DNA from 4 places in the Streptomyces sp. NPDC044921 genome. Region 4 is predicted to be linked to each of the others. Evidence: riboswitches for the same ligand, from Rfam matches in the RefSeq annotation. Region 4 holds a riboswitch; each other region holds the start of a gene.

Region 1 (3,597 bases), on a different contig from region 4:
AGGGCGTCACCCAGCAGGAAGGCGTCGTGCAGGGCCAGGTTCATGCCCTTGGCCGCGATGGGGGCGACCAGGTGGGCCGCGTCGCCGGCGAGGAAGAGACGGCCGTGCGCCATGGGCTCGGTCACGTAGTCGTGCATGTCCAGCACGCGCTTCTCGATCAGCCGCCCTTCGGTCAGCGGCGCCGCACCGTACGCCCCGAGCCGCTCCCGGAGCTCCGCCCAGACGCGCTCGTGCGGCCAGTTCTCCGGGTCGTCGCCCGGCGGGCACTGCAGGTAGTAGCGGGTCACCTCCGGGCTGCGCGGCATCTGCCCGGCGAACCCGCGGGCGTGACAGCCGAACAGCACGCAGTCCGCGGACGGCGGAGCCTCGGCGAGCAGCGCCAGCCAGCCGATGCCGTAGTCGTGCCGGGCGATCCGCACCCGCTCCGGCGGCAGCGACGCCCGGGACACCCCGCGCGCGCCGTCACACCCGGCGACGAACCCGGTCTCCACGACCTGCCGTTCGCCCGTCTCGGGACAGACGTACGACACCGAGGGCCGGTCGGAGCCGAGGTCGTGGAGCCGCACGTCCCGGACGCCGAAGCGGATCCGCCCGCCGCGCACGTCGGCGTACTCGCGGACCAGGTCCGTCACCAGCAGCGGCTGCGGGTAGACGAAGTGGTGGCTGCCCGTCAGCTCGCCGTAGGAGAACCGGTAGCGCTCCCCGCCGAAGCGGAACTCGCACGCGCTGTGCAGCTCCGCCCGGTCCAGCAGGTTACGGGCGAGGCCGCGCTTCTCCAGGCCGCGTACGGCCCACTCCTCGATGACGCCCGCCCGCGGCCGCCGTTCGATGAACTCCCGGGTCTCGGTCTCCAGCACCAGGCAGTCCACCGAGGCGGCCCGCAGGATGTTGCCGACGGTCAGACCGGCGGGGCCGGCGCCCACGACGACGACCGGGAAGCGTTGCGGGGCACCGGAGTTCGCGGGCGGCGGGAGACGGGTCATGCCGCTCATTATGGAGGCGGTGCCGGCGCACGGGCACCCGCACGGCGGCCGGACGGGCGCACCGTTTCCGCGCCCCGCGGCGGGGCGCCGTGGCGGTCACCGCCCGAGCCGCGGGATCTCGATCGCCGGGCAGCGGTCCATCACCATCTCCAGGCCCGCCGCGCGGGTCCGCGCGTACGCCGCCTCGTCGACGACGCCCAGCTGGAACCAGACGCCCTTGGCGCCCTTCGCCACCGCCTCGTCCGCGACGGCCCCGGCGAGCTCGCTGTTGACGAAGACGTCGACGACGTCCACGTCGAAGGGGATGTCCGCCAGGCTCGCGTACCCCTGCTCGCCGTGCACCGTCTCCGCCTTCGGGTGCACCGGCACCACGCGCTTGCCGAAGCGCTGCAGCACCGCGGCGACGCCGTACGCCGCGCGCTGCCGGTTCGACGACAGGCCCACCACGGCCCAGGTGTCGCCTAGCTCGCTGAGGATCCTGCGGACCGTTGCCTCGTCGCCGTACACCGGCGGCCTCCTCGGGACGTCGTGGTCGAAGTGCTGTCCCGGCAACGGCGCGGGACGCGCGGTGATTCCCGGGGAGCCGCCGTGATAGCTTGCCGAGGCCAGTCGAACCCATGTACGTGGGTCAGGGAATCCGGTGGGAATCCGGAACTGACGCGCAGCGGTGAGGGGGACGGGCGGGGCCTCGGCCACTGGACTCCGGCACGGACGTCCGGGAAGGCGCTCCGTTCCGGGTGAACCCGAGTCCGAAGACCTGCTGGCGGCCCCCGCGGCCGGTACGCGGCGGGGGAGCACCGTACGACCGGGCTCCGCGATCGGGCCCTCGACGACTGAGGACTGGTTCCCGTGCCCCTCGCCCCACCCGCCCGCGCCGTCCTGCTGCTCGCGGCCGGCTCCCTGCTCCTGACCGGCTGCGGCGACGCCGAGCCCGCCGCCGCGAAGGCCGCCGCCGTCCGCCTCGGCAACTGCGGCCACGAGGTGCGCGTCGCCGCGCCGCCGCGGCACGCCGTCTCCCTCAACCAGGGCACCACCGAGATCCTGCTCTCCCTCGGCCTCGCCGACCGCCTCGCCGGCACGGCGACCTGGACCGACCCCGTGATGAAGGGACTGGAGAAGGCCAACGCGACGGTGCCGCGCATCGCCGACGACAACCCCTCCTTCGAGCGGGTCCTGGACGCGGACCCGGACTTCGTGGCCGCCTCCTTCGTCTCCACCCTCGGACCGGGCGGCGTCGCCACCCGCGAACAGTTCGGGAAGCTCGGCGTCCCCACCTACGTCTCGCCGTCCGACTGCGCCGGGAAGGACAACTCGGGCGGCGGCGACGGCGCACGCGACAAGGCCCTCGGCATGGACACCGTCTACGGCGAGGTGCGCGACCTCGCGGCCGTCTTCGGGGTGAGGGAACGCGGCGACGCGCTCGTGGCCTCCCTCCGCCAGCGCATGAAGAAGGCCACCGCCGGCGTCGACGCCTCCGACGTCACCCTCCTGTACTGGTTCGCCAACTCCGAGTCGCCCTACATGGCGGGCTGTTGCGGGGCGCCCGGCATCATCACCCGCTCCCTCGGCGCGAAGAACGTCTTCGACGACACGCACGAGGAGTGGCCGCAGGTCAACTGGGAGACGGTCGCCGAACGCGACCCCGACGTCCTCGTCATCGGCGACCTGACCCGCAAGTCGCAGACCGCCGAGTCGGCCGCGAGGAAGATCGCCTTCCTGGAGTCCAACCCGGCCACGAAGAACATGGACGCCGTCCGGCACAAGCGGTACGTGCTGCTCAGCGGGCAGGCCATGAACCCGACCATCCGCACGGTCGAGGGAGTGGAACGGGTCGCCGCGGGGCTGCGCCGGTTCGGGCTGGTGAAGTGACCGCCCCGGACCTGCCGGAGGCCGGGGCCCGGCCCCGGCGCGGGGCCGGGCTCGCCCTGGGCGCCGCCGGGGCCGCCGCGCTCGTCGCCTCCCTCGCCGTGGCCATCACCATCGGCCCCGCCGACATCCGCGTCACCGACGTGTGGTCCGTCGTGGCCGCCCATCTCGGCCTGGGCAGCTCGGACCTGACACCGCTCCGGGACGGCATCGTCTGGCAGTTGCGGCTGCCGCGCACCCTGCTCGCGGCCGTGTGCGGAGCCGGACTCGCCGTGTGCGGAGCGGTGATGCAGTCGCTGTTGCGCAACCCGCTGGCCGATCCGTTCGTGCTCGGGGTCTCCTCGGGCGCCTCCACCGGTGCGGTCGTCGTGGTCGTGCTGGGCGTGGGCGGCGGAGCGGTCTCCGTCTCCGCCGGCGCCTTCCTCGGGGCCCTGGTCTCCTTCGCGCTGGTGCTGCTGCTCAGCCACACCCTGGGCGGCACCACCGACCGGGTGGTCCTGGCCGGCGTCGCCGCCATGCAGCTGTTCTCGGCGCTCACCTCCTTCGTGGTGATGACCTCCGCCGACGCCGAGACGACCCGGGGCGTGCTGTTCTGGCTCCTCGGCTCGCTCGGCGGCGTCGGCTGGACGGACGTGTGGCTGTGCCTGGCCGTGCTGGCGGTCGCACTGGTGGTGTGCCTGGCGTACGCCCGCACCCTCGACGCCTTCGCCTTCGGGCAGGACGCGGCCGCCGCGCTCGGGGTGTCCGT
Region 2 (3,597 bases), on a different contig from region 4:
CCCGACACCCTCGCGGTCAACGCCGGTTCGTACCTGGCGCTCGGGCTGGCCGGCACGACCGGCGTCTCCCTGCCGCTGCTCGCCTCCTCCGGCGTGGCCTTCGCGGGCGGTCTGGTGGCCGCGGCCGTGGTGCTCGCCCTGTCCGGCCTCGGCACGGGCACCGTACGGCTGGTCCTGGCCGGCACCGCGCTGGCGCTGGGCCTGAACTCCCTCACGGAAGGGCTGCTGTTGCTGTTCCCGCAGCAGACGGAGGGCCTCTACCAGTGGAACCAGGGCAGCATCGGCCAGAACGGCTTCGACGGCGTGCTGCAGATGCTGCCGGTCGCGCTCGTGGGGCTCGCGGGGCTGCTGCTGGTCGCCCGGCGGGTCGACGCGCTCGCCCTCGGCGACGACGCGGCGCGCGGTCTCGGCGTCCCGGTGCGCGCCACCCGCGTCACGGTGGTGGTGCTGGCGGCACTGCTGTCCGCGGCCGCCGTCACGCTCGCCGGGCCCCTCGGCTACGTCGGGCTCTGCGCGCCCGCCCTGGTCCGGCCGCTCGCCCGACGCTTCCGGGGCTTCACCCGCGCGCGGGCGGCGCTGCCCGCGGCCGGACTGGCCGGCGCGGCGCTGGTGCTCGGCTCGGACGTGCTGCTGCGCGCGATGATCCCCGCGGACACGGCGGTCGGCGTGCCCACCGGCATCGTCACCAGCCTGGTCGGCGCCGTGTTCCTGGTGGCGACGGCCCTGCGGCTGCGGGACACGGCCGGGGTGGAACCACCGGACCGGCTGCGCGTCCCCGGCCGGACCGCGTTCCTGGCCACGGCGGCCGCCCTGGCCGCCGTCGTCGTCGGCGCCGCCCTCGCCGGTGTGCTGCTGGGCGACAGCGAGCTCCTGCTCGGGGACGTCGCCAACTGGGCGCAGGGGCGGGCCGGCCGGACCGTCTCCTTCGTCCTGGACACCCGGGTGCCGCGGGTGCTCGCGGCGCTGTGCGCGGGCGCCGCGCTCGCCCTGGCCGGCACGCTGGTGCAGGCCGTGACCCGCAACCCGCTGGCGGAGCCCGGGGTGCTGGGCGTCTCGGGCGGCGCCGCGCTGGGTGCCGTGCTGCTGGTGACCACCGTGCCCGCCGCCGGCTCCTGGGGCGTGGCCTCGGCGGCGTTCGCCGGGGCGGCGCTGGCCTCCGCCCTCGTGTTCGGGCTCGCCGCCCGGGGCGGCTACCAGCAGAGCCGACTGGTCCTCGTCGGTATCGGCGTGGCGGCCGGATCGACGGCCCTGATCAGCCTGCTGATCGTGCTCACCGACCCGTTCAACGCCACGAAGGCGCTGACCTGGCTGTCCGGTTCGACGTACGGGCGGACCACGGCGGACGTCGTGCCGGTCGCGCTCGTGCTGGCCCTGGGCCTGGCCGTCGCGGTCACCCGGCGCACCGAGCTGGACCTCGTCTCGCTGGACGGGGACACCCCGCGCCTGCTCGGGCTGGGGCTGCCCCGGGCCCGGCTCGGCTTGCTGGTGGTGGGCGTGCTGCTGGCGGCGACCGCCGTGGCCTCGGCCGGCACCATCGGCTTCGTGGGCCTGGTCGCGCCGCACGCGGCCCGGGCCCTGGTGGGCCGGCGGCACGTGCGGGTGGTGCCGGTCGCCGTGCTGCTCGGCGCCGCCCTCGTGTGCGCGGCCGATCTCGTCGGCCGCACGGTGATCGCCCCGGCCCAGCTGGGCGCCGGCCTGATGACGGCCGTGATCGGCACCCCGTACTTCCTGTGGCTGCTGGTCCGCGGCCGCAGGGCGGCCTGAGCGGGTGTCAGGGACGGTCCCCGTCGCGCCGCGCCCGTGGGCTGAAGACGTACAGGTCGAGGATGTCGGGCAGCGGGGCGACTCCGGGGCCGCCGGCCCGGACCCAGGAGACGACGTCCTCGGTGGCGGCCGGGTCGTTGACCAGGCCCAGCCAGACCGGCCGGGCGCCGGCGGCCCGGCCCGCGGCGGACGGCTGCACCACGACCACGTTGGCCTGGTCGCAGACGTCCAGGCAGTCGGAGATCCGCACCGGCGCCGCCGCGCGCAGGCGCTCGGTCTGGGCCGCGTGGTCGACACCGGTCACCTTGGGGCTGCCGCAGCAGCAGTCCCGGCAGACGACGACACGGCACGGCGGGGAGCCGCCCGGGGTGTCGTCCAGGGGTTCGCCGGCCGGCGTCGCGGGCATGCCGCACCTGCCCTCTCTCCGGGGAGATCCGCCCCGGTGGTCCGTGGAGGAGGCGACCGCGTGAGTCTCCTGGCTCTCGGGTCGCCGCCGGTCCCGGCCTTCCCACCCGCTCGCGGGCAGTGGCCTGTCGGGACCGGCTCGCCGATCACAGTGGCGGGACCGCGCCGGACTCACACCGGCTTCCTCGTCCGCCGTCGCCTTTGTCGCCGGTCATCATTCCACGGCTCCGGGGCGGGCGGCGGGCCGCCCGAGCGGGTGGGGCAGCGGCAGGTAGCGGGCGTCGGCGCCGTCCGCGCCCGTCCAGCGCAGCAGCAGGTTCGTCTTGGCGGGCAGCGTCGGGGAGGCGAGCAGGGCGGGGATCTCCGGCAGGTCGTGCCGGGCGAGTTCGCGGCGGGCGGCGGGCCAGGGGTCGAATCCGGGACGGCGTTCGACGAGGGCCCCGGCGATCTCGGTCAGGTGGTTGACGACCAGGCAGTACACCAGCCGCTCCCAGCCGGCCGCGCGCGCCACGTCCGGCAGCAGCTTCACGCCCTCGGCGTCCCGGTACAGCACCTGCACGGGCATGCCGTCGGCGTCCACGGCGACCAGCGTGTTCTGCAGGTGCGCCTCGACGACGACGCCGTGCCCCGCGAAGGCCGCCAGGACCGGGGGCACCGCGTGGGCGAGGTAGGCCCGCCACCAGGCCTCCGGGTCGGTGACGCGGTCGAGCGGGTTGCCGTCGAAGCCCTCGACGAGCCCGGCCGCCAGCAGCGGGGTCGCCCCGGGCAGGAGGCGGCCGCCGAAGCCGTCGCGGACCAGGACGGCCAGGGCCTCGAAGGCGAAGTCCGCGGTGCGGTAGCCGCGGTCGGCGAGCCAGCCGGGCGGGCCGTCGTGGGCGGCGAAGGCCGCGCGCACCGCGGTGTCGGTCCGGCGCAGGGCGAGCAGGTCGTGGCGCCACAGCCGGCGGATGTCGTTGGTGATGCGCACGTCCAGGCTGAACTTCAGGAAGAGGTCCCGCCCGGGGGCGTGGACGGTGCGGATCGCGGCCGTCGGCCAGGTGTCGAAGGCCGTGGTGCCGAGCCGCAGGAGCCTGCCGTCCGCGAAGGCGGGGGCCAGCTCCCGGGCGGCCAGGTCGAGCTGCCAGGGGTGGGCCGGGAGCAGCCGGTAGCCGGGCGGGGCCGTGCCGAGCGTGTCGAGGGCGGAGGTGTCGCCCTCCTCCACGAGGGTGTCCTCGCGCAGCCCGAGCAGGACCAGCGGGAAGCGGGCGTGCGCCTCGGGCGCGTACGGCAGCCAGGCCGCGGCGGGGCCGCCGCCGCGGGCCTTGGGAGCCGGGTGGTGGGTGTGGCCGGTGAGCAGGCACTGCTCCGACCGCTGGTAGAGGTCCTCGGGCGGGGCGGCTCCGGCGCGGGCGGTGAGCAGCGCCGCCACGGCGTCCCGGCTGTCGGTCA
Region 3 (3,597 bases), on a different contig from region 4:
GCACCGAGTCCAGCAGCAGGAAGCTCATCCGGTACGTCACCAGTGCGACATCGACGACCGGTGCGGGGATCCCCGCCCGGACCAGGCGCGGCAACAGGTCGGACATGGGCGTGGTGAAGGCGAACAGCAGCACGCCCAGGGAGGCCGCCGAGGTGCGCAGCAGCAACTCCCCGGCCCGGACGGGCCCGTCACCGGCGAAGGAGACGAAACCCTCCGGCCCGCCGACCTGGACGAGCAGCGTGAGCGCGCCGGTCGCGCAGAAGCCCAGCGGCACCCGGTAGGCCCGCCACAGCCGCCGGGCCGGCACGCCCGCCGGTCCCAGCAGCAGCACCAGGGCCGTGACCAGCACCAGGGCCGCGCCCGGCCAGGGCGGCAACGAGATCGCGAGCACGGTGAGGCCGAGCCCGAGCACGGCCTTGTCCACGGGGTGGCGGCGGCGCCAGCGGCTGCTGTGCGCCGCCGCGTCGATCGGCAGCACCCGGGCTCAGTCCTGCCCGTCGGCGGGCTTCCCGGCCGCGGCGGGGGACCTGCCGGCCGTGTCGGCGGGCGCGCTCCCGGCCTCCCGCTCCAGCGCGCGCCGCTCGCCCTGCCGCCGCCCTCGGCGCAGGCCGAAGTAGTAGGCGAGGACACCGGCGCCGAGCGCCGCCTGGAGGGAGAACAGGGCCGACTCGATCTCCCCGGACGGCGGTTCGTACAGCGGCGAGAACCACGGCTCGTAGTCCGGCTCGATCTCGGTGATCGCGGACTCCGCCTCGCCGTCGGCGCCCGCGAACGGCTCCTCCTTGTGGTCGCCGAGGCCGAGGGCCAGCGGCAGCACGGCGAGGGCGGCCACGGCGAGCAGCAACAGCAGGTTGATCCTCGTGTTCCTGCTCACCGAGCCACCGCCTCCGCGCCGGTCCGGGAGCCCTTCGTGCCCAGCAGCACGCCCAGCCGGGTCAGCTCGCCCTTGCTGGACTGCACCAGCAGCCGCATCACCAGCACCGTCAGCAGCCCCTCGCTGACGGCGAGCGGGATCTGCGTGACGGCGAAGATGGAGCCGAACTTGCCGAGCGCGCCCAGGAATCCGCTGCCCGGGTCCGGGAAGGCGAGCGCCAGCTGCACGCTGGTGACGCAGTAGGTGGACAGGTCGGCGACGAACGCCCCGCAGAACACCGTCACCATGAGCGGCACGTCGTACCGCCGCAGCAGCCGGTAGACGGCGTAACCGGCCCAGGGCCCGACGACCGCCATGGAGAAGACGTTCGCGCCGAGCGTGGTGAGCCCGCCGTGCGCCAGCAGCAGCGCCTGGAAGAGCAGGGTGATGGTGCCCAGCACCGCCATGACGGGCGGCCGGAACAGGATGGCCCCCAGGCCCGTGCCCGTGGGGTGGGAGCAACTGCCCGTGACGGACGGCAGCTTCAGGGCCGACAGGACGAACGTGAAGGCACCGGAGGCACCGAGCAGCAAGGTGCTCTCGGGGTGCTCGCGCACCTCACGGGTGAGTGACCGGACTCCGTGGACGACGAACGGCGCCGACGCGACGCCCCAGGCGGCCGCGTGCGCCGGAGGCAGGAAACCCTCGGCTATGTGCATGGCTCAGCAGACCCTCTCCAGCACCTCGTGGATGGTTGACGCGCCTTGGCCGGTCTCCTGGCTGACGGGTACCACCGCCCGAACTCCGCCTTCCCGGGTCACGAGGACCCAGTGGCTGCCCGCGAGGGCCGGAGCCGGACTTCCCGATTCACAGTGGCGAGGGCCGCACCGGCATCACACCGGATTTCCCGTTCACCAAGGCGTGGTGACAATAAGGCCGGGGTAAGGGCGATGACAAGCCGCCCCAGGGGGCGCGCGAGGGGGCGCCCGCTCGCACACCGGCGCAGAATCGCTCAGTCCTCGCCCTCGTCGTCCTCGTCGCCTCCGTCGTCCACCGGGACCTGCGGAGGCCGCTGCTGCGGCTGCTCCACCTGCTCCGTGCCGTCCCCGCCCGTCTCCGGCGCCGGGCTCGACGGACCGGGCGGCGGTCCGGCCGGGGCCGGGGTGGTGGGTGCCGCCGAGGACGGGACGACATCGGCCACGGTGCCGACCGTCGACGTCTCGCCGGTCTGCGCGGTGGAGGCCGGCGGGTCGGCGGACGCCCCCGGCTCCGAGGGCGAGGCCGGGCTGCTCGCCGACGGCGAGGCGTCGGGTTCGGTGCTCTTCGTCGTGGTGTCGTCGGGTGAGAACCACACCATGCCGAGGTACATCGCGGCGAGGAAGAGGGCCGCGGCGGCGGCCGTGACGCCCAGCCGCGACCGGTTGCCGGAGCCGCCCCGCGGCGCCGCGCGGCGGGCCCGCCCGCCCGGGGCGGTGCGCGCCCCCGTGGGCAGCGCGTAGGTGACCGGGGCGCCGGCCCCGGCCGGCGCGAAGCCCGCCGTCCCCGGGGACGGCACCGGGGAGGGCGCCGGCTGCGTGGCCTCCGGCAGCGGCTCGGGCCGCCCCTGCCAGGCACCGGCGGCGAACCACTCGGCGGCCTGCTGGGCCGACGGCCGGTCCTCGGGCTGCTTGGCGAGCAGCCCCAGCAGGTAGTTCTCGAACGCCGGCGGGAGACCGGCCACGCCGAGTTCGCGGGGCGGCACCGGGGCGGCGTCCAGATGCTGGTGCAGGAGCGCGACGGCGGTGTCGGCCTGGAACGGCGGGCGGCCGCTGAGCAACTGGTAGAGCACGCACCCCAGGGAGTACATGTCGGACGCGGGGCCGGCGGGCTTGCCCAGCGCGCGCTCGGGCGCGAGGTAGAGGCCGGTGCCGACGATCTGCCCGGTGGCGGTGAGCGCGGCCCCGGGGTCGTCGAGGAAGCGGGCGATGCCGAAGTCCCCGATCTTCAGCGTCCCGTGGGCGTCCAGCAGCAGGTTGGCGGGCTTGATGTCGCGGTGGACGATGCCCTGCGCGTGCGCGGCGGCGAGTCCCGCGGCGGCCTGGGCGGCGAGGTCGGCCACCCGGCCCGCCGGGAGTGCGCCCGACGCGGCCAGCACCCCGGCGAGGCTGTCGCCGTCGACGAGTTCCATCACCAGGTACAGCCGGTTGTCGTACTCACCGAAGTCGAGCACGCCGACCAGGTTCGGGTGGTTGAGACGCCCGGCGGTCTGGGCCTCCAGGCGGAACCGGGAGGCCGCCGTGGCGTCGGTGTCCTGGGGCAGCAGCAGCTTGACGGCCACCGCTCTGGCGAGCGTCTCGTCGTACGCCCGCCAGACCTCTCCCATTCCACCGCGCCCGATCTCAACATCCAGCCGGTAGCGGCCCGCTAGCAGCACTCGTCCTCGTCTCATGCAGTGGGAAGCTCGTCGCCGCAGCCCGAACTCCCCGCGTCCGGGCGGGGATTGGTGGGGGGTGCCACAGCCGACCCAGGATACTGGCGCCGGATGATCATTATGCGCCGCGGCGGTGAGCCCGGGCGGTACGGCCCCGGAAACAGGTCGCAGACCCGGGGCGCACGCGGGGCCGCACTCCGGGTGGCGCGTCCGCGGGCGTGCCCGCCGGAGGCCGGATCAGCCCGCCGGAGCCGTTCCCTTCTCCCCGGCCTCCCGTTCCTCCCCGGCCTCCCGTTCCCCCTCGGCGTCCCGGTGCGGCAGCAGCGCCACCGCC
Region 4 (3,597 bases):
TCTACCCGCTGATCTTCACGTTCCTGCCGCGCCTGTGGTCGGTCTCGCACAAGCACGGCTACGTGACGACCTCCGACTTCGTGCGCGGCCGCTTCGGCTCCAAGGGGCTGTCCCTGGCCGTGGCGCTGACCGGCATCCTGGCGACGATGCCCTACATCGCGCTCCAGCTGGTCGGCATCCAGGCCGTGCTGGACGTGATGGGTATCGGCGGCGGCGAGAACACCAACTGGTTCATCAAGGACCTGCCGCTGCTGATCGCCTTCGGCGTGCTGGCTGCCTACACGTACTCGTCGGGTCTGCGGGCGCCCGCGCTGATCGCGTTCGTGAAGGACACGCTGATCTACATCGTCATCGCGGTGGCGATCATCTACATCCCGATCAAGCTCGGCGGCTTCGACGACATCTTCGCCAAGGCGGGTGAGGCGTTCAGCGAGACCAACCCGGCCACGGGCGCGCCGCGCGGTGCGCTGACGCCGCCGGAGGCGGGTCAGTGGACCTACGCCACGCTGGCGTTGGGCTCGGCGCTGGCGCTGTTCATGTACCCGCACTCCATCACGGCGACCCTGTCCTCCAAGAGCCGTGAGGTGATCCGCCGCAACACCACGATCCTGCCGCTGTACTCGCTGATGCTGGGCCTGCTGGCGCTGCTCGGCTTCATGGCGATCGCGGCCGGGATCAAGGTGCAGAACGGGCAGCTGGCGATCCCGCAGCTGTTCGAGACGATGTTCCCGGACTGGTTCGCCGGTGTGGCCTTCGCCGCCATCGGCATCGGCGCGCTCGTGCCCGCGGCCATCATGTCCATCGCGGCCGCGAACCTGTTCACGCGCAACATCTACAAGGACTTCATCAAGCCGGACGCCACGCCCGCGCAGGAGACGAAGGTCTCCAAGCTGGTGTCCCTGCTGGTGAAGGTGGGCGCGCTGGCCTTCGTGCTGACGATGGACAAGACGGTCGCCATCAACTTCCAGCTGCTCGGCGGCATCTGGATCCTGCAGACCTTCCCGGCCCTGGTCGGCGGCCTGTTCACCCGCTGGTTCCACCGCTGGGCGCTGCTCGCGGGCTGGGCGGTCGGCATGGTCTACGGCACGGTCGCCGCGTACGGGGTCGCCTCGCCGACGCAGAAGCACTTCGGCGGCTCCTCCAAGGAGATCCCCGGCATCGGCGAGATCGGCTACATCGGCCTCACGGCGTTCGTCCTGAACGTGGTGGTGACGGTGGTCCTGACCTTCGTGCTCAGGGCGCTGAAGGCCCCCGACGGCGTCGACGAGACCAAGCCGGAGGACTACACGGCGGACGCGGGCGACCCCGGGGTACAGGTGGAGCTCCCGCCTGCCACGGCCGGTTCGTCGCACTGACCTCCCGGCGCGGAGCACCGCGCGACACACACCGGACGACCCCCGGCGGGCCGCCGTGAGAACACCTCACGGCGGCCCGCCGTCGTCCCGCGGCCGGCGAAGATCACTCTGCACACCTGCCGGCTGACCCTCTGAAACCAGCGCGACACAACATCTGGGGGTGGCATCCGAACCCGGCACAAGATGTATGCTCATGCTCGCTGTCGCCGCAGGGGAATCCGGTGCGAATCCGGAACTGTCCCGCAACGGTGTACCCATGCCCTTTCACACGGTATGGGCGTCAGTCCGAGGACCTGCCGACAGTGCGCCCGGCCATCCGGCCGGTGTGCCTGACGTCCGGGCCTCGTGGAATGGGCCGGTGGACGCGACGCCGTGTGCGCTCGTGTGCTGCCCCCTGCCCTCGACGAGGCCCCGTGCCGAGCGAGGGAGAGCCCCACGTGACCATCGCGCCAGCCGATCCGGTCTCAGCCGCCGGAGAAGACGCGGAAGAAGCGCACGACGCTCCCGGTGCCGCCCTGTTGCGGACCCTGACCGAGCTGACCGCCGACCTCCCCGACGCCGATCCGGGCCGGGTCGCCGCCGCCGCCCTGCGCGGCCGGTCCGCGCGGGCGGACGAGACGGAGTTGCGCGAGCTGGCGACGGAGGCGGCCGCCGGTCTCATCTCCGAGGACCCCGCCTACTCCCGGCTGGCCGCCCGGCTGCTGACCATCGGCATCCGTGCCGAGGCCGCCTCCCAGGGCGTCACCTCCTTCACGCAGTCGGTCGCCGTGGGCCACCGCGAGGGTCTGATCGCCGACCGCACCGCCGCGTTCGTCCGGCTGCACGCGGCCCGGCTCGACGCGCTGATCGACACCGCCGCCGACGACCGCTTCGGCTACTTCGGCCTGCGCACCCTGCACAGCCGCTACCTGCTCCGGCACCCGATCACCCGCAAGGTGATCGAGACGCCCCAGCACTTCATGCTGCGCGTGGCGAGCGGCCTCGCCGAGGACGACACCGCACGGGCCGTGGACGAAGTCGCGGCGCTCTACCGGCTGATGAGCCGCCTCGACTACCTCCCCTCCTCCCCCACGCTGTTCAACTCCGGCACCCGGCACCCCCAGATGTCGTCCTGCTACCTCCTCGACTCCCCCAAGGACGAGCTGGACTCCCTCTACGACCGCTACCACCAGGTCGCCCGCCTGTCGAAGCACGCCGGCGGCATCGGCATCGCCTACTCCCGCGTCCGGGCCCGGGGTTCGCTGATCCGCGGCACGAACGGGCACTCCAACGGCATCGTCCCGTTCCTGAAGACCCTCGACGCCTCGGTCGCCGCCGTGAACCAGGGCGGCCGCCGCAAGGGCGCCGCCGCCGTCTACCTGGAGACCTGGCACGCGGACATCGAGGAGTTCCTGGAGCTGCGCGACAACACCGGTGAGGACGCCCGGCGCACGCACAACCTGAACCTCGCGCACTGGGTCCCGGACGAGTTCATGCGGCGGGTGAACGCCGACGCGCAGTGGTCGCTGTTCTCCCCCGCGGACGTGCCCGAGCTGGTCGACCTGTGGGGCGAGGAGTTCGACACCGCCTACCGGGCCGCCGAGGCGAAGGGCCTGGCGCGCAAGACGCTGCCCGCGCGCGAGCTGTACGGCCGGATGATGCGCACCCTCGCGCAGACCGGCAACGGCTGGATGACCTTCAAGGACGCCGCCAACCGCACCGCCAACCAGACCGCCGAGCCGGGCCACGTGGTGCACTCCTCCAACCTCTGCACGGAGATCCTGGAGGTCACCAGCGACGGCGAGACGGCGGTCTGCAACCTGGGGTCCGTCAACCTCGGCGCCTTCGTCGGCGACGGGGACATCGACTGGGAACGGCTGGACGACACCGTCCGCACGGCCGTGACGTTCCTCGACCGGGTCGTCGACATCAACTTCTACCCGACCGAGCAGGCGGGCCGCTCCAACGCCCGCTGGCGACCGGTCGGCCTCGGCGCGATGGGCCTGCAGGACGTCTTCTTCCAGCTGCGTCTGCCCTTCGACTCGCCCGAGGCGAAGGCCCTGTCCACCCGCATCGCCGAACGCGTCATGCTCGCCGCCTACGAGGCCTCCGCCGACCTGGCCGAGCGCAACGGCCCCCTGCCCGCCTGGGAGAAGACCCGTACGGCCCGGGGCGTGCTGCACCCCGACCACTACGACGTGGACCTGACCTGGCCCGAGCGCTGGGCGGCCCTGCGCGAGCGGATCGCCACGACCGGCCTGCG

The links. Region 4 has a riboswitch for cobalamin ahead of AC07DA_RS05130 (ribonucleoside-diphosphate reductase subunit alpha). Riboswitches for the same ligand answer to the same signal wherever they lie in the genome.
Region 1: linked by a shared signal. The riboswitch ahead of AC07DA_RS23365 (ABC transporter substrate-binding protein) and the one ahead of AC07DA_RS05130 (ribonucleoside-diphosphate reductase subunit alpha) in region 4 are both predicted to bind cobalamin.
Region 2: linked by a shared signal. The riboswitch ahead of AC07DA_RS08495 ((2Fe-2S) ferredoxin domain-containing protein) and the one ahead of AC07DA_RS05130 (ribonucleoside-diphosphate reductase subunit alpha) in region 4 are both predicted to bind cobalamin.
Region 3: linked by a shared signal. The riboswitch ahead of AC07DA_RS34080 (energy-coupling factor ABC transporter permease) and the one ahead of AC07DA_RS05130 (ribonucleoside-diphosphate reductase subunit alpha) in region 4 are both predicted to bind cobalamin.

The regions. Positions count from the first base shown of each region.
Region 1 is NZ_JBWKIF010000015.1:74,115-77,711, forward strand. Features, by position in the region: gene AC07DA_RS23355 (4-hydroxybenzoate 3-monooxygenase) at 1-983, opposite strand, end outside; gene AC07DA_RS23360 (CoA-binding protein) at 1,080-1,490, opposite strand; cobalamin riboswitch at 1,588-1,748, shown strand; gene AC07DA_RS23365 (ABC transporter substrate-binding protein) at 1,833-2,852, shown strand; gene AC07DA_RS23370 (FecCD family ABC transporter permease) at 2,849-3,597, shown strand, end outside.
Region 2 is NZ_JBWKIF010000004.1:278,920-282,516, forward strand. Features, by position in the region: gene AC07DA_RS08490 (iron ABC transporter permease) at 1-1,764, shown strand, start outside; gene AC07DA_RS08495 ((2Fe-2S) ferredoxin domain-containing protein) at 1,772-2,170, opposite strand; cobalamin riboswitch at 2,234-2,355, opposite strand; gene AC07DA_RS08500 (IucA/IucC family protein) at 2,384-3,597, opposite strand, start outside.
Region 3 is NZ_JBWKIF010000032.1:54,887-58,483, reverse strand. Features, by position in the region: gene cbiQ (cobalt ECF transporter T component CbiQ) at 1-478, opposite strand, end outside; gene AC07DA_RS34085 (energy-coupling factor ABC transporter substrate-binding protein) at 485-874, opposite strand; gene AC07DA_RS34080 (energy-coupling factor ABC transporter permease) at 871-1,572, opposite strand; cobalamin riboswitch at 1,603-1,787, opposite strand; gene AC07DA_RS34075 (serine/threonine-protein kinase) at 1,866-3,281, opposite strand; gene AC07DA_RS34070 (MDR family MFS transporter) at 3,501-3,597, opposite strand, start outside.
Region 4 is NZ_JBWKIF010000003.1:2,870-6,466, reverse strand. Features, by position in the region: gene mctP (monocarboxylate uptake permease MctP) at 1-1,355, shown strand, start outside; cobalamin riboswitch at 1,543-1,670, shown strand; gene AC07DA_RS05130 (ribonucleoside-diphosphate reductase subunit alpha) at 1,793-3,597, shown strand, end outside.